One region of the Methylobacterium sp. CCH7-A2 genome, then DNA from elsewhere that is predicted to be linked to it. Evidence: predicted binding sites of a transcription regulator. Region 1 holds the regulator's gene; each other region holds the start of a gene.
What was found. Region 1 encodes PhoB, which activates phosphate uptake and scavenging genes when phosphate is short. Its sites were predicted from a motif close to TGTCATNNANCTGTCAT; they were not measured.
Positions count from the first base shown of each region.

Region 2: a site for PhoB is predicted at 1,844-1,860, ahead of phnC (phosphonate ABC transporter ATP-binding protein). Genes of this name have one in related genera too.
Region 3: a site for PhoB is predicted at 6,403-6,419, ahead of AX750_RS02225 (alpha-D-ribose 1-methylphosphonate 5-triphosphate diphosphatase). Genes of this name have one in related genera too.
Region 4: a site for PhoB is predicted at 2,648-2,664, ahead of pstS (phosphate ABC transporter substrate-binding protein PstS). Genes of this name have one in related genera too.

Region 1 is NZ_LSKN01000298.1:141-8,415, reverse strand. Features, by position in the region: gene ppk2 (polyphosphate kinase 2) at 1-38, opposite strand, end outside; gene AX750_RS22755 (ATP-binding protein) at 173-1,231, shown strand; gene pstS (phosphate ABC transporter substrate-binding protein PstS) at 1,353-2,378, shown strand; gene pstC (phosphate ABC transporter permease subunit PstC) at 2,538-3,509, shown strand; gene pstA (phosphate ABC transporter permease PstA) at 3,522-4,412, shown strand; gene pstB (phosphate ABC transporter ATP-binding protein PstB) at 4,461-5,261, shown strand; gene phoU (phosphate signaling complex protein PhoU) at 5,305-6,024, shown strand; gene phoB (phosphate regulon transcriptional regulator PhoB) at 6,183-6,881, shown strand; gene AX750_RS22720 (TIGR03862 family flavoprotein) at 7,044-8,275, shown strand, end outside.
Region 2 is NZ_LSKN01000060.1:132-8,242, forward strand. Features, by position in the region: gene phnD (phosphonate ABC transporter substrate-binding protein) at 1-870, opposite strand, end outside; gene phnC (phosphonate ABC transporter ATP-binding protein) at 926-1,744, opposite strand; gene AX750_RS04170 (TetR/AcrR family transcriptional regulator) at 1,886-2,551, opposite strand; gene AX750_RS04175 (efflux RND transporter periplasmic adaptor subunit) at 2,630-3,736, shown strand; gene AX750_RS04180 (efflux RND transporter permease subunit) at 3,755-6,841, shown strand; gene pbpC (penicillin-binding protein 1C) at 6,846-8,111, opposite strand, start outside.
Region 3 is NZ_LSKN01000021.1:81,669-89,943, forward strand. Features, by position in the region: gene AX750_RS02180 (ABC transporter substrate-binding protein) at 1-589, shown strand, start outside; gene AX750_RS02185 (putative quinol monooxygenase) at 673-981, shown strand; gene AX750_RS02190 (urease accessory protein UreE) at 1,009-1,728, shown strand; gene AX750_RS02195 (urease accessory UreF family protein) at 1,734-2,408, shown strand; gene ureG (urease accessory protein UreG) at 2,497-3,129, shown strand; gene AX750_RS02205 (HupE/UreJ family protein) at 3,152-3,733, shown strand; gene phnE (phosphonate ABC transporter, permease protein PhnE) at 3,796-4,602, opposite strand; gene AX750_RS02215 (ATP-binding cassette domain-containing protein) at 4,599-5,447, opposite strand; gene AX750_RS02220 (PhnD/SsuA/transferrin family substrate-binding protein) at 5,444-6,313, opposite strand; gene AX750_RS02225 (alpha-D-ribose 1-methylphosphonate 5-triphosphate diphosphatase) at 6,474-7,613, shown strand; gene AX750_RS02230 (DNA topoisomerase IB) at 7,685-8,275, shown strand, end outside.
Region 4 is NZ_LSKN01000164.1:320-4,989, reverse strand. Features, by position in the region: partial or broken gene AX750_RS12925 (acetoacetate decarboxylase) at 1-514, shown strand, start outside; gene AX750_RS12920 (Na/Pi symporter) at 605-2,317, opposite strand; gene pstS (phosphate ABC transporter substrate-binding protein PstS) at 2,732-3,820, shown strand; gene AX750_RS12910 (hypothetical protein) at 4,032-4,475, shown strand; gene AX750_RS12905 (hypothetical protein) at 4,487-4,670, opposite strand, start outside.

The DNA.
Region 1 (8,275 bases):
GCGGATTTCTTGGTGCGCGCTGACAGGGTCTTGGCCATCGGAGCCTCCTCGGCAATGCGCCCAGCCTAGCGGGCCTCAGCGGCGAAGGGAATTGACGGGCGCCGCGCCGGCCATCAGGAAGGGGCGCCCGCCTGCGCCGCTTCCTCCGGTGCCGTCCGTGTCGAGGTTTCCCATGCCCGGTGCCGTCGATCCCCTAGCCGCCACGACGCAGGCGCTCGTCGAAGCGATGGGGTCGGCTGCGCTGCTGCTGGATGCGCAGGGGGTGGCCCAGGCGCTGAGCCCGGCGATGCGCGCCCTGATCCCGGCGCTGGAAAAGGGACGGCTGCTGACACTGGTGATGCGCGATCCGGACCTGATCGAGGCGATCGAAGGCGTCTCGCGGCAGGGGGGACGGCAGGTGATCGAGCTGATCGAGCGCGTGCCGGTGGAGCGCACCTTCCGCATCCATATCGCTGCGCTGGGCAGCGAGGGTGTCCGGCGACCGGTGCTGCTGACCTTCGAGGACCTCAGCGAGCAGCGCGTCACCGAGCGGATGCGGGTCGACTTCGTCGCCAATGCCAGCCACGAGCTGCGCACGCCGCTGGCCTCGCTGCTCGGCTTCGTCGAGACGCTGCAGGGCCCGGCGCGCAACGATGCCGGCGCGCGCGACCGTTTCCTGGCGATCATGCGCGAGCAGGGGCTGCGCATGGCGCGGCTGGTGGACGACCTGCTCTCGCTTTCGCGGATCGAACTGCGCGCCCATCTGGCGCCGGAGACGCCGGTCGATCTGACCGGCATCTCGCGCGAGATCGTGGATTCGCTGACGCTGATGGCACGCGAGCGCGAGGTGACGCTGACGCTGCGGGCGCCGACCGAGCCGGTAAACGTACCGGGCGACCGCGACGAGCTGCTGCGGCTGATGGAAAACCTCGTCGAGAACGCGATCAAGTACGGCAAGAGCGGCGGAGAGGTCGTGATCGACGTCGTCGACGGGCCGCTCGAGGTCAGCGTCGGCGTGCGCGACGATGGGCCGGGCATCGCACCGGAGCATCTGCCGCGGCTGACGGAGCGCTTCTACCGGGTCGATACCGCGGCGAGCCGCGAGGCCGGCGGCACGGGGCTCGGCCTCGCCATCGTCAAGCACATCGTGCTGCGCCATCGCGGGCGGCTGACGATCGAGAGCGCGCTCGGTGAGGGTGCGACGTTCAGGGCTGTTTTGCCACGTTTCGGGGCTTCGGCGCGCAAGCCTTGAGGGCGTTTCTTAACGCTGCGTGACGCCTTCATGACAGCATGCGTGACGAAGTGTCATGAAGCTGTCATGCAGAGGGTGTTCTGAACGGCTCGCTGAACCTGCGACCCAGAGAGGACATCTCATGCGCAAACTTCTCATTCTCGCGGCCGCGACCATCGGTCTGTCGGGCGTCGCCCAGGCCGCCGACATCACCGGCGCCGGCGCGACCTTCCCCTTCCCGATCTACTCGAAATGGGCCGAGGCCTATAAGAAGGAGACCAATATCGGTCTCAACTACCAGTCGATCGGCTCCGGTGGCGGCATCCGCCAGATCAAGGCCAAGACGGTCGCCTTCGGCGCCACCGACGCTCCCCTCAAGGGCGAGGATCTGGCCAAGGACGGCCTCATCCAGTTCCCGACCGTGATGGGCGGTGTCGTCCCCGCGATCAACATCGCCGGCATCGACGCCCGCCAGCTCAAGCTGACCGGCCCGATCATCGCCGAAATCTACATGGGCACCGTGAAGAAGTGGAACGATCCCAAGATCGTCGCCCTCAACGCCGGCCTGAAGCTGCCCGACGCCAACATCAATCCCGTCTATCGCTCGGACGGTTCGGGCACGACCTTCGTGTTCACCGACTATCTCTCCAAGGTCTCGCCGGAGTGGAAGTCCAAGGTCGGCGCCAACACCTCGGTGCAGTGGGCCGTCGGCATCGGCGGCAAGGGCAATGAGGGCGTCTCGGCCTCGGTCAAGCAGGTCGCCAACTCGATCGGCTATGTCGAATATGCCTACGCCAAGCAGAACAAGCTCAGCTACGCGCTGATCCAGAACGCCGAGGGCAACTTCCCGGCGCCGGACGACAAGTCGTTCCAGGCCGCGGCCGCGAACGCCAACTGGAACGAGGCTCCCGGCTTCGGCATCTCGCTGAACAACCAGAAGGGCGCCGAGGCCTGGCCGATCACGGCCGCGACCTTCCTGCTCGTCCACGCCAAGCCGGAGAAGCCGGAAGAGGTGCAGGCCGCGCTGAAGTTCGTCGACTGGGCCTTCAAGAACGGCGACCAGATGGCGCTGGACCTCGACTACGTGCCGCTCCCGGCCAACGTCAAGGATCAGGTCCGCGCCGCCTGGAAGGGCGTGACCGACCCGTCGGGCAAGCCGATCTTCTGATCACCGACTGAGGGCGAGGCGGAACCCGGTTCCGCCTCGTCTTCCTCATCAGGCCTCCATCCCGAGCAGCGGCGGAACCGCTGTTCCGGCTGAGGGCCCTCCCGAGAGCCTTCGCCTTCCGCCTCGCATCCTCGTTCCGCCACGACCGGAGTTCCACGGATGACCGCCGTGACCGACACTCTGAGCATTCCGGCCGCGCGGCCGCAGCGAAAGACGCCGAAGGGCACCTTCGACATCGTCTTCCGCAATGCCAGCCTGATCTCGGCCCTGTTCGTGCTGTTGCTGCTGGCCGGCATCATGCTGTCGATGGTCATCGGCGGCTGGCCGGCCTTCAAGGCGTTCGGGCTGAGCTTCATCACCGGCTCGCAATGGGACACCCAGGCCGATGTCTATGGCGCCTGGCCGGCCATCGTCGGTACGCTCTCGACGGCGCTGATCGCGCTGCTGATCGGCGTGCCGCTCTCGCTCGGCATCGCCGTCTACCTCACCCAGCTTGCCCCGCCCTGGTTCAAGCAGCCAGTCTCGACCACGATCGAGCTGCTCGCCGCCGTGCCCTCGATCATCTACGGCATGTGGGGCCTGTTCGTCTTCGTGCCGCTCTTCGCGGCCTATGTGCAGGTCCCGCTCTCGAACATCGTCGAGGGGATGCCGATCGTCGGGACAATCCTGTATTCGCGCTCGCCCTCCGGACTGGGCATCCTGACGGCGGGCATCATCCTCGCCTTCATGATCATCCCCTTCATCGCCTCGATCGTGCGGGACATGCTCGATCAGATCCCCTCCGTGCTGCGCGAGAGCGCCTATGGCATCGGGGCGACGACCTGGGAGGTCGTGCGCCATGTGCTGGTGCCGCAGGCCGGCGTCTCGATCATCGGTGCGATCATGCTGGGTCTCGGCCGCGCGCTCGGCGAAACGATGGCGGTGACCTTCGTGGTCGGCAATGCCAACCGCCTCTCGGCCTCGATCATGGATCCGGGCTCGACCATCGCCTCGCGCATCGCCAACGAGTTCAACGAGGCGCTGGGCCTGCAGATGAACGCGCTGATCGCGCTCGGCTGCATCCTGTTCTTCGTCACCTTCGTCGTCCTGGTCGTCGCGCGCATCCTGGTGTCGCGGGTCAAGACCTTCTGAGCGAGCCCGATCATGAGCCTGACGACCTCCTCCACCGCTCCCGCCGCCCCTTACGCCGCCTGGGGCCGCGTCCGGCAGAGCCGCCGCACCGCCGACAAGGCGATGCGGGTCATCTCCGCCGGCTTCACCTTCCTCGCCATCTTCGTGCTGTTCTGGATCCTCGGCATGCTGATCGTGAAGGGCATCGGCGGGCTCTCCGTCGCCACCTTCACGCAGATCACCCCTGGCCCCGGATCGCAGGGCGGCGGCCTCGCCAACGCCATGGTCGGCTCGATTGTGCTGACCTTCCTCGGCATCGCCGTGGCGACGCCGATCGGCGTGCTGGCGGGCACCTATCTGGCGGAATACGGCAAGGGCTCGAAGCTGGCCGACCTGATCCGCTTCATCAACGACATCCTACTCTCGGCGCCCTCGATCCTGATCGGCCTGTTCGTCTATGTCATTCTGGTCGAGCCGGTCGGCGGCTATTCCGGCTGGGCCGGCGGCGTCGCGCTCGGCATCATCGCGATCCCCGTGATCGTGCGCACCACCGAGGACATGCTGCGCCTGGTGCCAGGCCCGCTGCGCGAGGCCGGGGCTGCGCTGGGCGCGCCGCCTTCCGTGGTGATCACCTCGATCACCTGGAAGGCCGCGAAGGCCGGCATGGTCACCGGTATCCTGCTGGCGCTCGCCCGCATCGCAGGCGAGACCGCACCGCTGATCTTCACCGCGCTGAACAACAATTTCTGGTTCTCGTCGGACCTGATGGGCGGCGTGTCGAACCTGCCGGTGACGATCTACCAGTTCGCCTCCGCGCCTTACGAGAACTGGCAGCAGCTCGCCTGGGCCGGTTCGCTGATCATCACCCTGTCGATCCTGCTGCTCTCGCTCGTCGCCCGCCGCATCGTGCGCGGCGGCAAGTGAGACCCGCCTAACCTATCTCCGTCGCGTCAGATCCGAAGGAACCCGTCGATGCTTTCGACCCTCGAACTCAGCCCGCAGTCGCTCGACGCCGACGCGCCCGTCCGGATCGCGGTGAAGAACCTCGATTTCTACTATGGCGAGCACAAGGCGCTGAAGAACATCAATCTCGACTTTCGCGACCGGCATGTCACGGCCCTAATCGGCCCCTCGGGCTGCGGCAAGTCCACGCTGCTGCGCATCTTCAACCGGATCTATTCGCTCTATCCCGAGCAGCGCGCGACCGGCGAGGTCATGCTCGACGGCCGCAACGTCATCTCCAACGACGTCGACGTCAACGAGCTGCGCTCGCGCATCGGCATGGTCTTCCAGAAGCCGACGCCCTTCCCGATGTCGATCTACGACAATGTCGCCTTCGGCATCCGCCTCTACGAGAAGCCGCCGAAGTCGGAGCTCGACGACCGCGTCGAGGGCGCGCTGCGCCGGGCCGCGCTCTGGGACGAGGTCAAGGACAAGCTCAAGACCTCCGGCATGGGCCTTTCGGGCGGCCAGCAGCAGCGCCTCTGCATCGCGCGCACCATCGCGCAGAAGCCGGAGGTCATCCTGTTCGACGAGCCGACCTCGGCGCTGGACCCGATCTCGACCGGCAAGATCGAGGATCTGCTGGAGCAGCTGAAGGCCGACTTCACGATCGTCATCGTCACCCACAACATGCAGCAGGCGGCGCGCATCTCGCAGTACACCGCCTTCATGTATCTGGGCGAGGTGATCGAGTTCGCCGCGACCAACACGATCTTCATGAACCCGAGCAAGAAGCAGACGCAGGACTACGTCACCGGCCGCTTCGGCTGATTTGGCCGCCGCTTCCGCTCCGCATCCAAAGGACAACGCCGCGATGACCGAACATATCGTCCGCTCCTACGACGCCGAACTGGAGTCGCTGCGCCGCAGCCTCGCCGAGATGGGCGGCATGTCCGAGCGCATGCTCGGCGATTCCACGGTCGCGCTGGTGCGCCGCGACACGACGCTGGCCCAGAAGGTGATCTCCGCCGACCAGCGGCTCGACAACCTGCAGCGCGACGTCGAGGAGCGCGCCGTGCTGACGATCGCCCGGCGCCAGCCGCTCGCCAACGATTTGCGCGAGCTGATCTCGGCGATCCGCATCGCCTCGGACATCGAGCGCGTCGGCGACCTCGCCAAGAACATCGCCAAGCGCGCGGTCGCGATCTCCGGCCAGTTCTCGCCGCCGCACCGCGCCGTCGTCGGGCTGGAGCATATGAGCCGGCTGGTGCAGGCGCAGCTCAAGGACGTCCTCGACGCCTACGCCACCAGCAACGAGCAGAAGGCGCTCGAGGTCTGGCATCGCGACGGCGAGATCGACGCGCTCTACACCTCGCTGTTCCGCGAGCTGTTGACCTATATGATGGAAGATCCGCGCAACATCACCTTCTGCACGCATCTCCTGTTCTGCGCCAAGAACGTCGAGCGCATCGGCGACCACACCACCAACATCGCCGAGACGATCCACTATCTCGTCACCGGCGAATCGCTCGACATCAACCGTCCCAAGCTCGAGACCACCGACATCACGGTCGAGGCCGTGACAGGGAGCTGACAACACCGACTGCGCCGGAGCCTTCGCCGTCAGGGTCGGGCCTGTTCCGACCATCCACGTCTTCGCCGGACCCACGCCGCGTTCAAGACGTGGATGCTCGCCACAAGGGCGAGCATGACGATGCGTTTCGGCACAAACGCCAAGAACGGAACCGTGCCATGGCCGCCCGCATCCTGATCGTCGAGGACGAGGAACCCCTCACCCTGCTGCTGCGCTACAACCTCGAGGCCGAGGGCTTCGCAGTCGACAGCGTGGCGCGGGGGGACGACGCCGAGCTGCATCTGCGAGACAACACGCCCGATCTCGTGCTGCTCGACTGGATGCTGCCCGGTCTCTCCGGCATCGAACTGTGCCGGCGGCTGCGGGCGCGGCGCGACACCGAGCGCGTGCCGATCATCATGCTGACCGCCCGCGGCGAAGAAACCGAGCGCGTGCGCGGCCTCGCCACCGGGGCCGACGACTATGTCGTCAAGCCGTTCTCCCTGCCGGAGCTGATCGCGCGCATCCAGGCGCTGCTGCGCCGGGCGAAGCCCGGCCATGTCGCGGGGCTGCTGGTCGCCGGCGATCTCGAACTCGACCGCACGACGCGCCGCGTGCGCCGGGCCGGCGAAGAGCTGCATCTGGGGCCGACCGAGTTCCGGCTGCTGGAATTCCTGATGCAGGCGCCGGGCCGGGTCTATTCGCGCGCCCAGCTGCTCGACGCCGTCTGGGGCCGCGACGTCTACATCGACGAGCGCACGGTCGACGTCCATGTCGGGCGGCTGCGCAAGGCGATCACGCCGGGCGACGCCAAGGATCCGCTGCGCACCGTCCGTGGCGCGGGCTACGCCTTCGACGAGACCTTCGCGCGGGCGTGAGGGAAACCGTCATGGTCGGGCGCAGACCCGAGCATCTCGTGACGCCGAGGCTCCCCTGCCGTGCCGGCCATAGATTCTCGGGTCGAGCCCGAGAATGACGAGGTCGCTCCGGCATGCGCCTGATCGCTTGACCCGCGACGCCCGACGGCGCAAGCCGGCCCGATGCAGATCAAAGACATCGCCATCATCGGCGCCGGCCCGGCCGGGCTGATCGCGGCCGAGCGGCTGGCCCAGGCCGGCCACCGCGTGACGATCCATGAGCGGATGCCGTCGCCGGCGCGCAAATTCCTGCTCGCCGGGCGCGGCGGGCTCAACCTCACCCATTCCGAGCCGCTGGAGAGCTTCCTGCCGCATTACGGCGCGGCGCGGGACTGGCTCGAACCCGCCATCCAGGCGTTTCCACCGCAGGCGCTGCGCGATTGGGCCGACGAGCTCGGCGCGGAGAGCTTCATCGGCACCAGCGGGCGCGTCTTCCCGAAGGCGATGAAGGCGTCGCCGCTGTTGCGCGCCTGGCTGCGCCGGCTCGACGGGCTCGGGGTGCGGCTCGAAGCCGGCCGGCGCTGGACCGGCTGGAACGACGAGGGCGCGCTGACCTTCGCCACGGCGGCCGGCGAGGTGACGGTCGCCGCCGATGCGACGCTGCTTGCGCTGGGCGGGGCGAGCTGGCCGCGGCTCGGCTCGGACGGTGGCTGGGTGCCGCTGCTGGCCGGCAAGGGCGTTGCCATTTCGCCGCTGCGGCCCGCCAATGGCGGCTTCGCCGTGGCCTGGTCCGACACGCTGCGCGAGCGCTTCGCCGGCGCGCCGCTGAAACGGATCACGCTTCGCTTTGCCGGCAAAGAAATTGTTGGAGAGGCGATGATCGACGCGCATGGACTCGAGGGCGGCGCGATCTATGCGCTGTCGGGGTCGCTGCGCGAGGCGATCGCGCGCGACGGTTCGGCGCTGCTCGAGATCGACCTGCGGCCCGATCTCGACCTCGCCCGTCTGACCGAGAAGCTCGGCAAGCGTCGGCCCGGTGAGACGCTCAGCAACCATCTGCGCAAGGCGGCAGGGCTGTCGCCGGCGGCGGTGGCGGTGCTGCGCGACAGCGTCGGCGGCAGGCTCGACGAGAGTCCCGCGGCGCTCGCGGCGGCGATCAAATCCGCGTCTGTGCGCCTGACCGGGACGATGCCGCTCGACCGGGCGATCTCCAGCGCCGGCGGCATCGCGGCCGGCGAGATCGACGGGGGCTTCATGCTGCGGCGCCTGCCGGGCGTCTTCGTCGCCGGCGAGATGCTGGACTGGGAGGCGCCGACCGGCGGTTACCTCCTGCAGGGCTGCTTCGCGACCGGCGTCGCGGCGGCGGCGGGGATGGTGGCGTGGCTCGCGCGGGGAACCTCGACGGAGAACCCTGT
Region 2 (8,111 bases), on a different contig from region 1:
GATGATCGGGTCATAGGCCTTGTTGTCGACGGCCTGCAGCGGGCCCTGCTTGCCTTCGTAGATCTTGTCGAAAGCGGCCTTGTCCTTGGTGTTGAGGTTCAGCACCGCGTCCTTGATCTTGGCCTTGAGCTCGGTCGGCAGCTCGGTCAGATAGGCCATCGGCGAGTTCACGATCTGCTCGGACTTGTAGATGATCCGGAAATCCTCGGCCTTGACCATGTTCTTGCGGGCCATGCGCTGCAGGTTGGATTCCTGCTCGTCGTTCCACCAGTTGGCGGCGACGTCGACGGTGCCCTGACCGAGGGCGATGATCGCGTTCTCGTGGCTGCCGGTGTAGACGACCTTGCCGAAGTAGCTCTCGGGGTCGATCTTCATCCCGTCGAGCGCATAGCGTGGCACGTTGTTGCCGGAGGTCGAGTTCGGATCGACGAGGCCGAGGTTCTTGCCCTTCAGATCCTCGATCTTCTGATAGGGCGAGTCCTTCTTCACATAGAAGACCGAGTAGTAGCCCTTCGTGCCGTCGAGATTGGTCTCGATGGCGAAGGCTTCGATCTTGGCGCCGGTCATCAGCGCACGCGCGAACGAAGAGGGGCCGTACATGCCGATATGGATGTTGCCGGCGCGCTGACCTTCGATCAGGGCGGCGTAGTCGCTGGCGATGCGCAGCGTGACCTTGGTGCCAAGTTCCTTCGAGAGGTAGTTCACGAAGGGGGTGTAGCGCTCGACGACGCCCGAGGCGTTCTCGGCCGGGATGATGGCGAAGACGAGTTCGGGATACTTCGCCTTCCAGTCCTGGGCGAAGGCGGGGGCAGCCAGCGTGGCGGCGAGCGCCGCGGTGGCGAGCGTCAGGGTGTGACGACGGGTCAGCATGAAGTGCTCCTGTTGGTCTTCTGGGAGAGGGACCGCCCGGCGGGCCGGACGGAGGTCAGGCGACGTTCTGCTTGGCGCGCTGCGCTTCTTCGCTGGCGATGGCCTCGAGCTGGTCGAGCGCCTCGGCGCCGGCGTCCTTGGCTTCGATGCCGTAGAGCTTCGCCGCGATCTCGCTGGTGAGCTGGTGGGGCGGGCCGTCGAAGACGACCTTGCCGGCGGCCATGCCGATCAGCCGGTCGCAATATTTCGACGCGATATCGAGGTGATGCAGGTTCGAGACGACGGTGATGCCGTCCTCGCGGTTGATGCGGAACAGCGCGTCCATGACGACCTGCGTATTGCGCGGATCGAGCGAGGCGATCGGCTCGTCGGCGAGGATGATCTGCGGTTCCTGGACCAGGGCACGGGCGATGGCGACACGCTGCTGCTGGCCGCCGGAGAGGGTTTCGGCACGTTGGGCGAGGAGATGACCCATATCGAGCCGCTCGAGCGCCGCGATGGCGCGGATCTTGTCGTCGCGCGAAAAGCTCTTCACCAGCGTCAGCGCTGCGGCGCGATGGTCGAGCCGGCCAAGCAGGACATTGGTGAGGACGTCGAGGCGGCCGACCAGGTTGAACTGCTGGAAGATCATCGCCGTGTCGCGCCGCCAGCGGCGCAGCGCGGCGCCCTTCAGCGCTGTGACGTCACGGTCGCCGGAAAGGATGCGGCCTTCGCTCGGATCGGCGAGGCGATTCAGCATGCGCAGCAGCGTGGACTTGCCGGCGCCCGAGCGGCCGATGATGCCGACCATCTCGCCGCGCGGAATGGACAGGGTTACGCCGTCGACCGCGGCTTTGCCACCGAAGCGCTTGGTCAGACCCTCGATGCGCAGCATGATGCCGTTCCCGCGTTCCGTTGGCAGCATGGCTTCCGCCCGCGGCAGATCCTGCCGTAGGGGCCATGCTTTCCGACGGGCGACAGCTAGCCGGCACAGATGACAGACGGGTGACGGTCGGGCAGGCGGCCGGATGCCGCCTCAGGCGCCGCGCAGGAGCAGATCGACGCAGTCGCGGACATAGGCCGCGCGCTGGTCGGGAGGCGTCTGCGCGACGTTCATCAGCGCGCGATGCTGATGAAAGCCGCGCAGCATGCCGACGAACTGTTCCGCGAGCACCTTGGCCCGGGCATCGTCGAGCGGTTCCGCGAGGCCATCACCGACATGTGAACGTTGCCGCAGCAGCTGCGACAGCTCTTCGATGATCCGTAGCGCTCCCGCCTCGTAAGCCGCTTGGCCAAGCTCGGGAAAGCGGGCCGCCGCACTCATGACGAGACGATGGAGATCGAGGGAATGCGGGTCCAGCATCATCGCCAGTGCGTCTTCCCCGAGCCGTATCAGAGCGCTGCGCAGGTCGACGTCCTGGATGGGTCGGCGCAGCGGAATGGTCAGTTTTTCAGCGAGTTGCGTGCAGATCGCGCGGAAGAGGGCTTCTTTGTCGGCGAAGTGCGCGTAGATCGTCTGCTTCGAGACGCGGGCCCTCTGCGCGATCTGGTCGAGCGTCACCCGCTCGTAGCCTTCGGCGAGGAACATGGCGGAGGCTGCGCGGATGATGGCGCGATGCTTGTCCACCCGCAATCGTGACGGCAGGCGTCTTGCATCCGCCTCGTCGTCGGCAGACAGTTCCGGTGCGGCAGCATTCGTCATGGTTCTGCCCATCGTCGCCCTTATCAAACTGGACCGTCCAGTCTAAAATAAGCGCGTCATATCGGAGCGTCCAGTTCTATGAAGCGGTTCGTCTATCTGCTCCTGATCATCGGCCTCGCCGGCGGCGGCTACTACGGCTACCGCCATTACGAGAAGTCGAAGGCGCCGGCCCCGGTCGCCGCCGCTCCACAGGGGCGCGGTGCGGTTCCCGTCGAGGTGACCAAGATCGAGCGGGGAACAGTCAACGAGGAGGTCGAGGCGCTCGGCACGCTCGCCGCCGATGAATCCGTCGTGATCGCCCCGGAAATCGCGGGCCGCGTCACGGCTCTGGGCTTCAAGGAGGGCGAGCGGGTCGAGAAGGGGCAGGTGCTCGTCAAGCTCGACACCGCCATTCTCGATGCCGAGCTCAAGCAGCAGCAGGCGGATCTCGGCCTCGCGCGCGACACCTTCGAGCGGAACCGCTCGCTCAACCAGCGCGGCGTCGGCACGCAGGTCGCCTTCGACGAGGCGACGGCCAAGCTCGCCGCCGCCGAGGCGCGGGTGCAGCTCTCGCAGGCGAAGCTCGCTCAATCCACATTGATCGCGCCCTTCAACGGCGTCGTTGGCCTGCGCGCCGTCAGCGTCGGAGATTATGTGGCGGTCGGCAAGCAGCTGATCACTCTGACCAATATCGATCCGATCAAGGTCGACTTCCGTGTGCCCGAGATCTTCCTGTCGCAGGTCAAGGTCGGCCAGACGATCAGCCTGCGTGTCGATGCGGTGCCGAATTCCGAATTCCAGGGCAAGATCTTCGCGGTCGATCCCGTCGTCGATATCAATGGGCGCGCCATCCGCCTCCGCGCCACCGTTCCCAACGGCGATCTCACGCTCAAGCCGGGCCTCTTCGCCCGTGTCACCATCGTGGTCGACCGTCGCGAGAACGCGATGCTGATCCCCGAATCCGCGGTGGTGCCGGATGGGCTCGGCAAGGTCGTGTTCATCGTCGAGAACGGCAAGGCGAAACGCGTCGCGGTCGAGCTCGGCAAGAGGTTGCCGGGCAAGGTCGAGATCGTGAAGGGGCTGACCCCGCAGATGACGGTCGTCAGCTCCGGCCAGATGCGGTTGCGCGACGGCTCGACAGTCTCCGTGAAGAACAGCCAGCCGCCGGTTCAGACGAGCGCGCTGCCCGCCACGCTGAGCCCCTGAGCCCGAGTCCCGCGCGCCATGAGCCTGTTCGCCCTCTTCGTTCGCCGGCCGGTCTTCTCGACCGTGCTGAGCCTGCTCGTGCTCCTGATCGGCGCGGTGTCCTATACGCGCCTCACGGTCCGCGAATATCCGAACATCGATGAGCCGGTCGTCTCGGTCCGTACCGTCTATACCGGCGCCAGTGCCGAAATCATCGAGACGCAGGTCACGCAGATCCTGGAGAACTCGATCGCGGGCATCGAGGGCATCGAGATCATCTCCTCGACCAGCCGCCAGGAGCAGAGCAACATCTCGGTCCGCTTCCGGCCGGACGTCGATCCCGACGTCGCGGCTTCCGACGTGCGCGACCGTGTCAGCCGCGTGCGCGGGCGCATGCCGTCCGAGATCGACGAACCGATCATCGCCAAGGTCGAGGCGGATGCTCAGCCGATCCTGTTCCTGTCGCTGATCAGCTCGCGCCACAACCCGCTGGAACTGACCGACTTCGCCGACCGCTTCATCACCGACCGGGTGCAGAACATCACTGGCGTGGCCGAGGTGCAGATCCGCGGCGAGCGGCGCTACGCCATGCGCATCTGGCTCGATCGGGCGCGCATGTCGGCCTACAACATCACGGTCCAGGAGATCGAGGCGGCGGTCCGCGCGCAGAATGTCGAGATTCCCTCGGGCCGCATCGAGAGCAACAACCGCGAATTCACGGTGCTCTCGCAGACCGGGCTGACGACGCCCGAGCAGTTCCAGCAGATCGTCGTCAAGGACGCCAACAACTTCCCGATCAAGCTGCGCGACGTCGCGCGCGTCGAACTCGGCGCGCTGGCGGAGCGCAACGCCGCTTGGTTTTCCGGCAATCCCTCCGTGACGATCGGCATCGTCAAGCAGGCGACGGCCAATCCGCTCGACGTCTCCAAGGGCATCCGTGCCGCGCTGCCGGAGATCATCGACGATCTGCCGGACGGCATGACGATCGCGACCTCCTATGACACCTCGGTCTTCATCGACCGCTCGATCCAGGCCGTCTACACGACGATCCTCGAGGCGGTCGTCCTCGTCGTGCTGATCATCTTCATCTTCCTGCGCTCGCTGCGCGCGACACTGATCCCGCTCGTCACCATCCCGGTGTCGCTCGTCGGCTCGTTTGCGCTGATGTATGCCTTCGGCTTCACGGTCAACACGCTGACGCTGCTGTCGATGGTGCTGGCGATCGGCCTCGTCGTGGACGACGCCATCGTGGTTCTGGAGAACGTCCATCGCCATATCGAGGACGGGATGGAGCCGAACGCTGCGGCGATCCGCGGCATCAACGAGATCGCCTTCGCCGTCGTGGCGATGACGCTGACCCTGGTCGCGGTCTATGCGCCGATGGCCTTCTCGACCGGGCGGACGGGCAAGCTCTTCATCGAGTTCGCGCTGACGCTGGCGGGAGCCGTGCTGGTCTCGGGTTTCGTCGCGCTGACCTTGACGCCGATGATGTGCGCCAAGCTACTCCGGCACAATGAAAGCCATGGCTGGCTCTACAATCTGCTCGAGCGCGGCTTCAATGCCCTGTCGCGCGGCTATAAGGCCTCGCTGCGCGGGGCTTTGGCGATCCGCCCGGTGATCGTGCTGCTGGCGCTCGGTGTGGCGGGCGGCAGCTATTTCTTCTTCACCAATCTGCGCTCGGAACTGGCGCCGGTCGAGGATCGCGGCAGCTTCACCGTTATCGGCGTGGCGCCGGAAGGCTCGACGATGAACTTCACTGCGGAATATGCCCGCCGCGCGGAAGAGTTCTTCAAGCGCTTCCCGGACGTCCAGACCAATCTCGTCATTGTGGGCTTCCCGGATGTGACGCGCGCGTTGGCCTTCGCCCGTCTCAAGCCCTGGGAGGAGCGTGGCACGAAGCAGCAGGACATGGTGGCGGAGATCAACCGCAGCCTGTCGCAGGTGCCCGGCATTCGGCTCTTCGCCACCAATCCGCCTTCGCTCGGCCAGGGCGGTGCCAACAGCAGGCCGGTGGAGTTCGTCCTGCGCTCGTCCGAGCCCTATGAGCAGATCAAGCAGTATGTCGACGCGCTCCTGGCCGAAGTCGCCGGCTCGCCCGCACTGACCAATCTCGAATCCAACCTCATCCTCGACAAGCCGCAGATCAAGGTTTCGATCGACCGCCAGCGCGCGGCGGATGTCGGCGTCGGCGTTGATGTCATCGGCCGCACGATGGAAACCCTGCTCGGCGGGCGGCAGGTGACCCGCTTCAACATGAATGGCGAGCAGTACGACGTCGTCATCCAGGTCGGCGGCGAGGACCGCAACACGCCGCAGGCGCTGCAGTCGATCTATCTGATGGGCCGGGGCGGCGCGGTGGTGCAGCTCTCGAGCCTGGTCAAGGTCGAGGAGACGGTCGCGCCGAAGGAGCTGATCCGCTTCAACCAGCTTCGTGCGGCGACGATCACCGCCGTGCCCGCCCCCGGCTATTCGCTCGGCGACGCTTTGGCCGTGCTGGAACAGGCCTCGGCCCGTGTCCTGCCGAAAACAGTGCAGATCGACTATTCCGGCCAGAGCCGCGAGTACAAGCAGTCTGGCGCCTCGATCGCGATCGTCTTCCTGCTGGCGCTGGGCTTCATCTATCTCGTGCTGGCCGCCCAGTTCGAGAGCTTCATCGATCCCGTCGTGATCATGGTCTCGGTGCCGCTCTCGCTCACGGGCGCGCTCGCGGCACTCTACTTCGCCGGCGGCACGATGAACGTTTACAGCCAGATCGGCCTGATCACCCTCGTCGGCCTCATCACCAAGCACGGCATCCTGATCCTGGAGTTCACCAACCAGCTCCGCGAGGAGGGCAAGGAGATGATCGACGCCCTGGTCGAGGCGGCGGAACTGCGCCTGCGACCGATCCTCATGACCACGGGCGCGATGGTGCTGGGCGCCGTGCCGCTGGCATTGGCCCATGGCGCGGGCGCCGAAAGCCGCTCGCAGATCGGCTGGGTCATCGTCGGCGGCATGACCTTCGGCACGCTGCTGACGCTCTATGTGGTGCCGGTCGCCTATTCCTATCTCGCGAGCAAGAAGCGCTCCGTGCATGGGCATGTGGTGAAGGAGACGCCGGCGGCGCATCCCCAGCCCGCCGAGTAGCCCGCTACTGCAGGCGCACCGAGACGCTTTCGCTGGCGCCGGTGCCGTCGATGACGGAGATTCGCAGGAAGCCCTTGCCCGGCGGCTGCCATGTCGCTTCGCGCCGCCGTGTCGGTGGGAGGACCGGCGCGCCATCCACCAGCCAAGTATAGGGCGGCGCGCCGCCGGCGACCTTGAGATTGAGCTCGGGCCGTCCGTCGGCGGCCGAGGCGGCGAGGTCGATCCGGGCTCCTTCGGGCGGGAAGGCGAGCCTCAGCGACGGCGTCGTCATCGCGACCACCGTCTTCGGCACGTCCTGGCGCAGATGGCGCAGCGGGGGCGGCAGCTGGGCGCTCGTCGCCACGATGCTGTCGCGCGGCTGCGGGAAGGGGCGCGGGTCGAGGCCTATCCGCGCGAAGGCGTCGAACAGGATCGGGGCCGCGACGACCCGCCCGACGAGGCCCGGCACGGCGCCGTTGTCAGCGCGGCCGACCCAGACGCCGATCGTGTGCCTGCGGTCGAAGCCGACCGCCCAGGCATCGCGATAGCCATAGGAGGTGCCGGTCTTGAAGGCGATGCGGCCGGGCATGGCATTGAGCGGCGGCGGCGCGCCGAGTAGCGTGTCGGCGACATACCAGGCGGCGACCGGCTCGACGAGGCGGGGCGAAGGCGCGTCTTCCCCTCCCGCCCGCACCCGCAGCGGCGCGACATCCCCACCACGCGCCAGCCCGACATAGAGGCGTGTCAGGTCCTGCAGGGTGATGCCGAGCCCACCGAGTCCGACGGCGAGGCCGGGAGCGCCGCCTTCCTTCGGCATGGCGACCGCGACCCCGGCATCGCGCAGTCGCGACAGGAATCGCTGAGGCCCGAGCGCCGAGAGCAGTTCGACCGCCGGCACGTTGAGCGAGAGCTGCAGCGCCTTGCGGGCCGAGACCATGCCCTGGAAGGTCATGTCGAAGTTCTCGGGCACGTAGAGTCCGTAGCGCGCCGGCCGGTCCTCCAGCATCGTCTCGGGATGGGCGATGCCGTTGTCGAAGGCGAGCGCGTAGATGAAGGGCTTGAGCGCCGAGCCCGGCGAGCGCAGCGCCCGCGTCAGGTCGAGCGAGCCGGCCCGCTCGGCGGCGAAGTAGTCGACGCCGCCGACCGAGGCGCGGATCTCGCCGGTCTCGTTGTCGACCGCGAGGATGGCGATCGAGACCTGCGGGCTGAGGCCCAGGCTGCGGTCGCGGGCCAGCGCTTCCAGCGCCGACTGAAGCCGCGCATCGAGGCTGAGGCGATGGCTGCGGGCGGC
Region 3 (8,275 bases), on a different contig from region 1:
TCCCAAATGCTGGGCGGACCTGCTGGATCCCAAGCTTCGTGACGAGGTCCAGATCGCGGACCCGAACTCGTCGGGCACGGCTTATGTCTTCCTCGCCACGACGGTTCAGCGCCTGGGCGAGGAGAAGGGCTTCGAGTATCTCAAGGCCCTGCACAAGAACATCAACCAGTACACCAAATCCGGTATCGCCCCGGTGAAGGCGACCGCGCTCGGCGAGACGACGGTGGGGATCGCCTTCATCCACGACATGCTGACCCAGAAGCTGCAGGGCGCGCCGATCGAAACCGTCGCTCCCTGCGAGGGCACGGGCTACGAGACCGGCTCGGTCTCCATCATCAAGGGTGGCCGCAATCCCGAGGCCGCGCGCCGCTTCGTCGATTTCACGCTCTCGCCTGAGGCACAGAACATCAACGCGAAGCTCAAGATCAACTCGATTCCCTCGAACCGGAATACGACGCTGTCCCCCGACGCGCCGAATTTCTCGGAGATGAAGCTGATCGACTATGACACCCCGCGCTGGGGCTCGCCCGCCGAGCGCTCGCGTCTGCTCAAGAAATTCGACGCCGAGGTGAAGTCCCAGCCGCGCTGACCGCCGATCTGGTCGGGATCTGCATCTGCTCTCGATTCCGCCGCGTAGCCGGACTCGTCCGTTGCGTTTCGGAGCCTGGCCTCTTGTCCGATCCCTTTCTCGTCATCGCCCGCATCGAGGTTCGCCCCGATGCCTGGGAAACCTTCGTCGAGGCCGCCACAGCCTGCATCGACTCCACCCGCCGCGAGCCCGGCTGCCTCGGCTACGAGTTTCATGAGAGCCTGACGGAACCCTGTCGGTTCGTCTCCTTCGAGAGCTGGGAGACACGCGCCGATATCGATCGCCACATGCGCTCTGAGCACATGGCTGCGTTCCTCCGGGCGACGAGGGCTTGCGTCATGGCGCCTCCGGTGATCGAAGTGATCGAGCCGCGGTCGATCGACCGCCTCTGATCTCGCTTTAAGTCACGGACCATCATCATGCTTCGCGCCACCTCCGTCGTTCGCAAGGCCGCCGTCAGGCAAGACCGCGTCGTCGATACGCTGACGCTCGACCATGACGACCGCAACCGCCGCCGCCTCGCGCTCAAGGCCGATGGTGGGCTGGACGTGCTGCTCGATCTCGACAAGGCCACCGCCCTCGGGGACGGCGATGCGGTCAAGCTCGAGGATGGCCGGCTCGTCCTGGTCAAGGCTGCGCCGCAGAGCCTGCTGGAGATCAAGGCCGAGAACCCGCTGCGGCTGATGCGCGTCGCCTGGCATATCGGCAACCGGCACACGCCGGCCGAGATCACCGCCGACGCGATCTATATCGAGAACGACCATGTCCTGGCCGAGATGGTGCGCGGCCAGGGCTGTGCGATGAGTTCGGTGATGCGCCCCTTCCAGCCGGAGCGCGGCGCCTACGACCACGACCACGCCAATTGCGACCACCCCAGCCACGCCCACGGCCATCACGGGCATCATCACCACGACCATGACCATCACGCCCACGACCATGATCACCATGACCATGGCTCGCATGATCATGGTCACAAGGCCGAGGCGCACGCTCATTCCCACGCCCACGCGCATTCGCACGACCATGGCGACGCCTGCGGCTGCGGGCATGATCACGCCCACCGCGATCACGCCCATCACGATCATGGCCACAAGCATGGCGCCGAACATGGCCACAAGGGCCGCAGCCACGATCACTGAGCGCCATGGCGGCCCATCTGCCCCTGATGGTCTGGCTGTCGCCGTCCTTCCCGGTCGGCGCCTTCGCCTATTCTCACGGCCTCGAATGGGCCTTCGAATGCAGCGATCTGCATGACGCCGAGACGTTGCGGGACTGGCTCGAGGCGCTGGTCGCCCATGGCTCGTTGCGCAACGACCTGATCCTCTTCGCCTGCACCGCCCGCGCCACCGAGGCCGGTGACGACGCAGCTCTGGCCGAGATCGCCGAACTCGCCCTGGCGCTGGCCAATTCCGCCGAGCGCCGGTTGGAGACGGTCACGCAGGGCAATGCCTTCGTGACGGCGCTGCGGGCCGCCTGGCCCTGCGAGGCGATCGAACGGCTCAAGCGCGTCGCCCCCGACGACATCGCCTATCCGCTGGCCGTCGCGGCGGCCAGCGCGGGGCATGGCTTGCCGCTTGCGGCCTCGCTGGAGGCCTACGGTCTCGCCTTCGTCGCCAATCTGGTCTCGGCCTCGGTGCGGTTGGGCATCGTCGGCCAGACCGACGGACAGCGGCTCACCGCGGCCCTGATGCCGGCCGTGCAGGCCGCTGCGGCGGAGGCCGTGCCCGCGACGCTGGACGACCTCGGCGGCTGCGCCTTCCGCTCCGATCTCGCCTCGCTGCGCCACGAGACGCAGTATTCGCGGCTGTTCCGCTCGTGAGCGCGGCGCGCGAATTGCAACCCTCTTCATCCACGCTCCGGGCCGCACCGGCCCGCCGCACCGCCTGATCGCTCAAGGAACTTCACAGATGTCGCGTTCTCCCCATGGCCCCCTCCGCGTCGGCATCGGCGGCCCCGTCGGCTCCGGCAAGACGGCTTTGATGGAGGTGCTCTGCAAGCGCATGCGCGACCGCTACGACCTCTGCGCCATCACCAACGACATCTACACCAAGGAGGATGCGCGGCTGCTGACGGTGGCCGGCGCGCTGCCGCAGCAGCGCATCATGGGCGTCGAGACCGGCGGCTGCCCGCACACCGCGATCCGCGAGGACTGTTCGATCAACCTCGCCGCGGTCGAGGAGATGCGCGGCAAGTTCCCCGACCTCGACATGATCCTGATCGAATCCGGCGGCGACAATCTCGCCGCCACCTTCTCGCCCGAGCTGGCGGATCTGACGATCTACGTCATCGACGTCGCAGCCGGCGAGAAGATCCCGCGCAAGGGCGGCCCCGGCATCACCCGCTCTGATTTGCTCGTCATCAACAAAACCGATCTCGCCCCCCATGTCGGCGCGGATCTTGCAGTCATGGAACGCGACACGAAGACGATGCGCGGCAAGCGACCTTACGCCTTCACCAACACCAAGGCGGGCGAGGGCGTCGATGCCGTGATCGACTTCATCGAGACGGCGGGTGGCCTGCGGGCCGCTCCGGCCGCGTGACGGACATGCAGGGGAGACGGCGATGCGCGGAACGGCAGAACGGGCGGGGCTGGTGGTGATCGCGACGGCGCTGGCCGGGCCTGCTCTCGCCCATACCGGAGCCGGCGCCGTGCATGGCTTCGGGGCCGGCCTGCTGCATCCGCTCTTCGGCGTCGACCATGTCCTTGCCATGGTCGCGGTCGGTCTCTGGGCCGGGCTCACCGGCGGGCGAGCCCGCTTTGCCTATCCGCTCGCCTTTGTCGGCATGATGGTCCTCGCCGGCCTCTGGGGCATGTCCGGTTCGTCCCTGCCGGGTGTCGAGATCGGCATCGCCGTCTCCGTCGTCGTGCTCGGCCTCGCCATCGCGCTGCGGGCGACGCCGCCGCTGGCTGCGGGCGCAGCCGCGTGCGCGATCTTCGCGGTCTTCCACGGCCATGCCCATGGCGCCGAGTTGCCGCAAGGAGCGAGCGGGCTCGGCTATGCGCTCGGCTTCGTACTGGCGACGGCCGCCCTGCACGGTGCCGGACTTGGGCTGGCCGGACTGCTCGCGGCGCGGGCGCCGCTGCTCGCCCGTGTCGCCGGCGGCGGACTGGCTCTCGCCGGCGTCGCCATTCTCGCGAGCTAGCCGTCTGAGCATCCTGCCGCCCCTGCGGGACGGCAGGATCAGGCGAAAGCCGGCCTGCGGCGTCAGATGATGCGGCGCCGCAGCCAGCCGCCGATCTGCTCGACCGCGACCACCAGCGCGAAGACGGCCAGGATGATCGTCAGCGCGGTGTCGTAGTCGAACAGGTCGAACGCCACCTTGAGCTCGACGCCGATGCCGCCGGCGCCGACCAGCCCCAGTACGACCGAGGCCCGTGTCGCCTTCTCCACGCAGAACAGCGAGGTCGCGATGAAGGACGGCATCGCGTTGGGCACGACCGCCGAGAAGATCAGCCCGGTCTTGCTCGCCCCGATGGTCGACAGCGCCTCGCGCGGGCCCTTGTCGGTCTCCTCCATCGCCTCGGCGAAGAAGCGCCCGGCATAGCCGATCGTGTCGATCATCAGCGCCAGCACGCCGGCCGCGGGGCCGAGCCCGACGGCGATGACGAAGAACAGCGCCCAGATCAGATCCGGCACTGTCCGGAAGAAGGCGATCAGCCCGCGCGCCAGAACCCGCACGATCGGATGCGGCGACAGCCCGTCGGCGGCGAGGATCGCCAGCGGAAAGCTCAGGATCAGGCCGAGCACGCAGCCCGAGACCGCCATCTGGAAGGTCGTCGCCAGCGACCAGAGGATCTGCTCGAGGCGGCTGAGATCGGGCGGGAACATCCGCGTCAGGATGTTGCCCATATAGGGGATGCCGCGGATCAGCTTCTCGGCCGAGAGTTCCGAGCCGCTGAACGACCAGATCACCAGCGCCAATGCGAGGAAGCCGCCCATGAAGGCGACGGCGCTCGGCCGCTCGAAGCGATCGACGGCGAAGGGGGGCCGGGCAGTCTGAGACAGGCTCATGCGAACACCGGCGCCGGCGCGCGCACCGGCTCCTCTTGGGGCGCTGTATCGCCGCCCGGCTCTTCGAAGAAGGCGGCGAGTTCGGCCTCGGTGCAATGACCGGCCCGGCGGTCAAGGGCGATCGTCCCGCCGCCCAGCCCGACGATGCGGTCGGAAAAGCGCAGCGCATGCGCCATATGATGCGAGACGAAGACCAGCGTGAGGCCCTTGTCGCGCGTCAGCCGGAACAGCAGCTCCATGATCTCGCGGCCGGCGCGCGGGTCGAGGCTGGCATCCGGCTCGTCGGCCAGCACCAGCTCCGGCCGCTGCATCAGCATCCGCGCGATGGCGACGCGCTGGGACTGCCCGCCCGAGAGGGAATCGGCCCGCTGCAGCGCCTTGTCGGCCAGCCCGACGGCCTCCAGACAGGCCATCGCCTCGTCGCGCACCGCAGCCGGCGCGAGCGACTGCGCCCATGAGCGCGGGCCGGAGCGCCGCGCCTGGACGCCATGCACGACATTGGAGAGCGCGCTGAGCCGCGCGACGAGATTATGCTTCTGGAAGACCACGCCGACTCGCGCCCGGAAGCGCTTCAGCGCCGAGCCGCGCAGATCGCCGACCGTCTCGCCGAGCACGCTCAACCGGCCCTGGTCGGCTTCCGCCAGCCGCACGATCATGCGCAGCAGCGTCGATTTGCCGGTGCCATTGGCTCCGATGAGCGCCAGCGACTCGCCGGCGGGGACGGAGAGGTCGAGCCGCTCGATGATGGTGCGCGGCCCGAAGCTCTTGCGCAGGCCGTCGATGGCGATGACGGGGACGCCAGCCCCCGTCACCATCGGCCCGAGGGCGGGCGAGGGCGTCGTCACTCGATGAACTTGTTGAATTCGGTGATGCCGATCGTGGCGTAGATCGAGCGGACATAGTCGTAGTCGCTGTCCTTGACCTCGGGCAGGAAGACGCCCCCGGCGAATTTGCGGTTGTCGTCCGTGCCGGTGGTGACCGCCTTCATCAGCTCCGTGCCGTGGTCGAGGAAGGCCTTGCGCACCTTGGCGACGATCTCCGGCTTCACCTTGGGGCTGGCGATCATCACGTCGTTCGGCAGGTCGCGACCGCGCGCCACGACGGTGAAGCCGGTCTTGGTGTCGCTCTCGCGGATGCGCTGGAGATGGGTGAGGTTGAGGCCGATGGCGGCGATGTCGCCGCGCTTCATCGCCTCGACCGCGACGTTGCGCTTCACGAAGATCGGCTTGTAGTCGACGTTGTACTTCAGGCCGAAATCGGCGAGCGCCTGCGCCGGGCCGAGATGCTGCGAGGTCGAGCCGATCTCGCCGAAGGAGATCGTCTTGCCCTTGAGATCGGCGACGCTCTTGATCGGCCCGCTCGCGAGCACGGCGACCTGGCTGAAATAGTCGGGGCGCTGCCAGCCGACGACCGGCACCGCATTGGTCCGGGCCTTGAACACGACGTACTCGGCCGGCCCCGTCAGCACGAAATCGACCTGGCCGGCGGCCATCGCCTCGACCGCGGCGGTGCGGCCGGACACCGCGAAGAACTGCACCTTGACGTCGGCAACCTTCTCGAACGCGGCTTTGAACGGGCCGAACTCGCGCTGGAGCGATTCCGCGCCGTCGATGTCGGTGACGGCGAAGCGGATCGAATCCTGCGCCTGGGCGGCCGGCGCGGCGAAGGCGGCGGCTGCGGCGAGCAGCGCGACGGCGATGGGCTTCAGCATGGGGCGTTCTCCCGTTCCCTGGAGCCCTGCCGCTAGGGCCGGCATGCGACGGCCCGGTGACGGCTGCCTGACGGTTCGGTGACGGCCGGTGTCATGCTGTCGTCATGCCCGGGCGCGAAGGCGCAACGCCGCAGGGCGGGTGCATGGCAAGGAGACGGATGTGTCGATCGCGATCACGGGGGGGACCGTTCTGGTCGAAGGGCTCGAGCGACACGACCTCATGCTCGAGGACGGGCTCATCGCCGGTTTCGCCCGGGCCGGCGGCGCCCGGCTGACGCTCGACGCGACCGGGCTTCTGGTGCTGCCGGGCCTCGTCGACTGCCATGGCGACGCCTTCGAGCGCCACATCATGCCGCGGCCGCGCGTTGCCTTCGACATCGACCTCGCCTTGAAGGACGCCGACCGGGCGCTGCTGGCGAGCGGTATCACCACCGCCTTTCACGGCGTCACCTGGTCTTGGGAGCCGGGCCTGCGCGGGGCGGAGAATGCCCGCGCCCTGGCCGAGGCGATCGCGCGGCTGCAGCCGGAGCTGGGCGCCGACACGCGCTTCCACCTGCGCCACGAGACCTTCAACCTCGATGCCGAGCCGCAGATCCTCGCCTGGCTGGCGGAGGGGCGCGTCGGTGTGCTCGCCTTCAACGACCACACCGAAGGGACGCTGAAGACGCGCCACCGCCCCGACAAGATCGGCAAGATGGTCGAGCGCACAGGCCTGTCGACGGAGGCCTTCATGGACCTCGTCGAGACGGTCTATGCCCGCAAGAGCGAGGTCGAGGGCTCGATCGCGCGCCTCGCAGCGGCGGCGCGCGCGGCCGGCGTGACGATGTTCTCCCATGACGACATGACGCCCGACATGCGCGCCTGGTACCGGTCGCTGGGTGTGACCGTCGCCGAATTCCCGATCGACGAGGCGACCGCGCGCGCAGCCGCCGATCACGGCGAGGCGATCGTCTTCGGAGCCCCCAATGTCGTGCGCGGCGGCTCGCATACGGGCTGCCCCAGCGCCGAGGCAATGGTGCGCGCCGGGCTCTGCAGCATTCTGGCGTCGGATTACTACTATCCGGCGCTGGCGCTGGCGCCGTTCCTGCTCGCCCGCCGCGGCGCGGCCAGCTTAGCCGAGGCCTGGGCCCTGGTTTCGCGCGCCCCGGCGCAGGCACTGGGCCTCGACGACCGCGGCGTCATCGCGCCCGGCAAGCGCGCGGATCTCGTTCTCGTTGAGGAAGGCCCCCATCCCCGTGTCGTCGCGACGATCGCCGCCGGCCGCCTCGTCCATCTCGCCGACCAGCGCCTGCTCGCCTGAGGCTCCCGGTTCCAGCCGGAACTTTCCCCGGCTGGGCCGATTGTAGAGCCGTCGAGATCGGGGACGGTGCCATGGCGTTGCTGGAGAAGGAAGAAGCCCCTGTCCGCCTGAAGCGTGCCACGCCGACGGACCTCAGCATCACCCGCCACCGCGCCGGCAAGGGATTCGCCTATCGCGATGCTGACGGAAACCGCATCACGGATCAGGCGACGCTGGCCCGCATCCGTTCGCTCGCCATCCCGCCGGCCTATGTCGATGTCCGGATCGCGGCCGATTCCCGCGCGCATCTCCAGGCGGTCGGCCATGACGAGGCCGGCCGGATCCAGCATCGCTATCATCCCGGCTGGGAGAAGGTGCGCGAGCGCCGCAAGCTGAAGCGGCTGAAATGCCTGCTCGGCGCCCTGCCGAAGCTGCGGGCCGCCATCGCCCGCGACCTGAAGGACCGGCAGCTCACGCGGGACAAGGCGCTCGCCTGCGCGGCGGCGATCATCGACCGCTGCCATATCCGCGTCGGCAACGAGACCTATGCCAAGACCAATGGCAGCCATGGCGCCTCGACCCTGCTCAAGCGCCACGTCACCATCGCCGGCGGCCGCGTCGAACTCTCCTTCAAGGGCAAGAGCGGCAAGCAGATCGCCTGCGCCCATTCCGATCCGGCGCTG
Region 4 (4,670 bases), on a different contig from region 1:
CATCGTCATCCCCTGCCGCTTCGGCGAGGAGGAGGTCAACTTCGTCTCGCAGATGTATCTCGACGTTGAGCCGCCGATTTCGGCCGGCCGCGAGATCTGGGGCTTCCCCAAGAAATACGCCCATCCGAAGCTGGAGCTGGTCAAGGACACACTGACGGGCACGCTCGACTATGCCGGCCAGCAGGTTGCCATGGGCACGATGGGCTACAAGCATGAGAGCCTCGCCGGCAACGGCGCCAAGACGACCGCGACGCTGTCGAAGACGCAGGTCAACCTCAAGATCATCCCGGGCGTCGATGGCGAGCCGGAGATCTGCCAGCTCGTCGCGCTGAACCTCACCGAGATCACGGTCAAGGGCTCGTGGATCGGCCCGGGCCGGCTGCATCTGGTGCCGCATGTCAATGCGCCGGTCGCCGACCTGCCGGTGCGCCGCGTGCTCGGCGCCCACCACTTCATCGCCGACCTGACCCTGCCCTTCGGCCGCAAGATCCACGATTACATGCAGGAGGGCTGAGGCTTCGCAGGCCGCCGCCTGCACCGGCGCAAATGAAAACGGGCGGCTCGATCCATCGAGCCGCCCGTTTTCCGTTAATGGGACACTTGGTCAGGCCGGGACGGCCGCGCCACCAAAGCCTTCCGCACCGCGCGTCTGGCTCTGGGCCGCGACCGGGACGACACGCGACACCGATTTCCGCTCAGAGTCGATCCGCTCGATCAGATAATAGGCGCGCTCGGCGCTGCCGAGTAGGGCCAGTATCGCACCGCGCTCGACCCAGGGCAGTTCTGCGCCAAGCCGCAGGCAGCGTTCGCGCATTTCGGCGAGAGCCTTCAACCGCGGCTCGGCTTGGGCGGTGACCGGCGGGTTGACCTGGTCGATCGGAATGATCGCCCGGAGCGCATCTTCAACCTGGTCAACAAGGCTGTTCACCAGACCGCGACCGACCTCGCCGAAGGGCTGGCGCTCGATCCGGCGGGCGATCTGGTAGAGCGCTTCGCCCAGACTGGCCGTCTGGTCTTCCTCCTCGATCAGGCTCGCGACAAGATCGGCCCGGGCATAGTGCATGTCGGCCTTGAACATGCCCGAGGTGTAGGAACGAATCTCGCGGTTGAGGATGTCGATGGCTGCATAGTGTTCCTCGATCTTGTCAGGGGCATTCTCGCTACCCTTGGCGATGTCGAGGAACTGGCGCGCGGCTTCGAGGTAGCGCCCGGTTTCGCGCTGGACCGCGGGAACGGCGGAGACAGGGTCGCTGGCTGCAGCTGCGCTCAGATATTTCGGCTGGGTATAGTCCTCCCGATCGCCGGTCGCGTTAGCACCAACCTTCATCAGGACGCTCTCGAAGACGCCGACGAAGGGGAAGAGCAATACGGTATTGAAGATGTTGAAGAAGGTCGAATAAAGGCCGATGGCCACAGGAACCAGCGGGAAGGTCTCCTTGCCGTCCTTGATCACCGGCACGCCGGGGTCGCCGCCGAACCACTGCATCGCCCAGGTCAGGACGTCCATCGACACGAAGAACAGCGGGATCGTCACCATCACGCCGATGATATTGAAGGAAATATGCGCATAGGCCGCGCGTTTGGCGTTCTTGGTGAGATTAAGTGAGGCCATCCACGAGGTGATGGTGGTACCGAGATCGGCGCCCAGCGAAAAGGCGACGGCAGTCTTCCAGTCGAGGATACCGGCCGCGCCGAGCCCCATGACGATGCCGATCGTCGCTGACGACGAATGGATCATCGCAGTGATACCGGCGGCGATCAGGACGCAGTAGATCAGGCCCATGAAGGAGTCGGCCCGTAGCGACGAGATCACGCCCATCACTTCAGGCATGGCGCGCAGAGGGCGAAGCCCACCCGTCATCAGGTTCAGGCCGTAGAAGATCAGCGCGAAACCCATGCAAGCAAGAGCGATGTTCTTGACCTTGTCGGTCTTGGCGAAAATGTGGACGAGCGCGAAGATGCCTGCGAGAAGAAGACCGAGCGGGCCTAGTGGCAGAGCGATCAGGCCATTGCCGAGCGTCGTGCCGATATTGGCACCCATGATCACGCTGATCGCCGGCCGTAGCCCGATGACGCCGGCATTAACAAGACCGACGACCATGACCGTCATCGCCGTCGAGGATTGGATGACGCCGGTGATGAACGTTCCGGCGATGACGCCCTTGACCGGCGTGCCGGCAATCTTGGCCAACAGCGAGCGCATCTTGTTGACGGCGAGGGACTGAATGCCGTTGCTCATGAATTCTAGGCCCAGCATGAAGATGCCGAGCCCCCCGATGACCGGTACGATCACCTGAGTGAAGATATCGACTTGCATGCTGGCGCCCCCCTCGGCACTGACTGTCACTCGCAGCGCCCACTCGCTCTCGTTGCAGCGCTGGGCCGAAACCTAGGTGGCGGGGTGTGACGCCCTTGTGACCTCGTCCGGGACGCTGAACAACGACCGTCATCATTGTGGCGCCGCGGCACTCGCCAAAACAGTAACGAGTGAATTCGCGATATCGGGTTTCGGTTTCTTGTGTTTCACTTGCCACGACATACACGCCCGGATGATCGACAGATAAATTATCACGTCGGCTCACCGAGCGGCTGCGACGCAGTCTAGGACTGTGTCCAGTTACGGCAATCGCTTGATAGATCTTGCGTTCGTCACGCCGTCGTCATTCGCAGTCCATAGCTTCTCAATTGGCCTATTAACGCCGGCTAATTGGACAATCGAAGGTACGAACGAATGAAAACCTTGGGTCGTCTTTATTTTGCAATCGCGTTATTGACATCGAGCGTAGGTCTGGCGCAGACGCCAGCGGATATCGGCCATCGTTCGAATATGGGCTTGCCGGTCGTCGGCATGATCACCGGTGCGGGCTCGACCTTCACCTTTCCAGTGATCGGCAGGTGGTCGCGGCTGTACCGCTCGGCCAAGGCCGACGGTGCCGACATGGCGCCCCTCGACATAGGCATCGAGTATGAGCCAATCGGTTCCCTCGGTGGCGAAGTTCGGGTGACGCAGCGTGCCGTCGATTTCGGCGCCACGGATCGGCCCGTCTCTAGCGTAGAACTTGCGCGGACCGCGATGATTCAGTTCCCCTTCGTAATGGGAGGCATCGTCCCGGTCGTGAATATCGATGGCGTCGGAGCGGGCCAGCTTCGGCTGACCGGGCCGGTCCTGGCCGATATCTATCTCGGCAGGATCAAGACCTGGTCTCACGCGGACATCAAAGTCCTGAATCCGGCGGTCAGATTGCCCGAAGCCGCGATCAAAGTCGTATGGCGTTCCGACGGATCAGGCACGACCTTCAACTGGACGGATTACCTCTCCCGCGTCAGCCCGGACTGGGCGGCCCGGATCGGTGCGAATACCCAGGTCGCCTGGCCGGTCGGCACCGGCGCGGAGCGGACGCAGGGCGTGATCAACCTGGTTTCCCGGACAAAGAACGCAATCGGCTATGTCGAGCTAGGGCAGGTGGTGCGGGCTTCCCTTGCTTACACCCTGCTGCAGAACAGGGCCGGCCAGTTTGTCAAACCCGATGCAGCGAGCCTGCAGGCTGCCGCAGCCAGCGCCAACTGGTCAGCCAACCAAGATTTCGCGCTGATGCTGACCGACGCGCCAGGGCCACAATCCTGGCCGATCGTGGCCACGACGTTTGCGCTGGTGCCAAAGCCTTTGAATGCGCGCTCCCGCGAGGTGATCAGCTTTTTTCGCATCGCATTCGAGAGGGGAGCCGCCGACGCAACATCGCTGGGCTATGTGGCGTTGCCCGAGCCCCTGGTTCAGAAAATCAGAGATTATTGGGACACAGCCCTGAAGCCCGGCGGCTAGCTGAGGCTTGTCGCTTTAGCTTAACGTCCTCGAAAGCTTAAATCGCGTTGCTCAAGCGCGAACCGTGCGCATGTCCGACGACAGATGGTCACATGACGTCAAAGTGCCCGGGAGGTGACGTTGCCCTTCCCGAGGTTGATCGCCAGAATCCAATCAGGCCGCAGCCGAGAGATCTGTTGCGTCAAATTCGTCCATCGGTACGATCAGTTTCATGCAGCCCCTTGCCTTCTCGATCGCGGCGCTCACCCTCGCCGCTGCCAGCTCGTCTCTTGCTCAAGGGCTGGCACCGGAGCCCGTGGTGGTTAAGTCCATCATGCTGGATGGCAAAAAGATCGCGCCCGGCGGGGCCGTCGCTGAAATCTTCGGCCTTCGAAAAGGCGGTGACGGCTTTGTTTCGGTGCGATCTGCGCCCTCGACGAAAGCTGCCGAGCTGGGACGATTGATCCAAGGCGAACGCGTCATCGGCGTACTGCAAAAAGATTGGAATTCCGCGAGTTTCGTGGGGGTCATCTATCTGCCTGACGCGCAAGCAGACACGGCCCTGATGGAAGCTTGTCGTCTCCCCGAGGCCCCGCCCTACTTTGACGGAACCTACACGGGACCCTGCCGGTCTGGCTGGGTAGCCAGACGATTCGTGCGGGTTTTGGCGGATTGATGCTGCGCCAGTCAGCGGGCAAGAACGGGGTCACCACCGAGTGGCCCTAAACCCGACGGCACTGGAACATCCGTACCTCGATAGTCTGACTTCACAACGAGCTTCGGGCTAGCTGATAGATAGAGCTTGCGGACCACGATGAGCGTGAACGCCGATTGCTGTGCCACCTCGTTCGTCGCATCAATGACCAGCTTT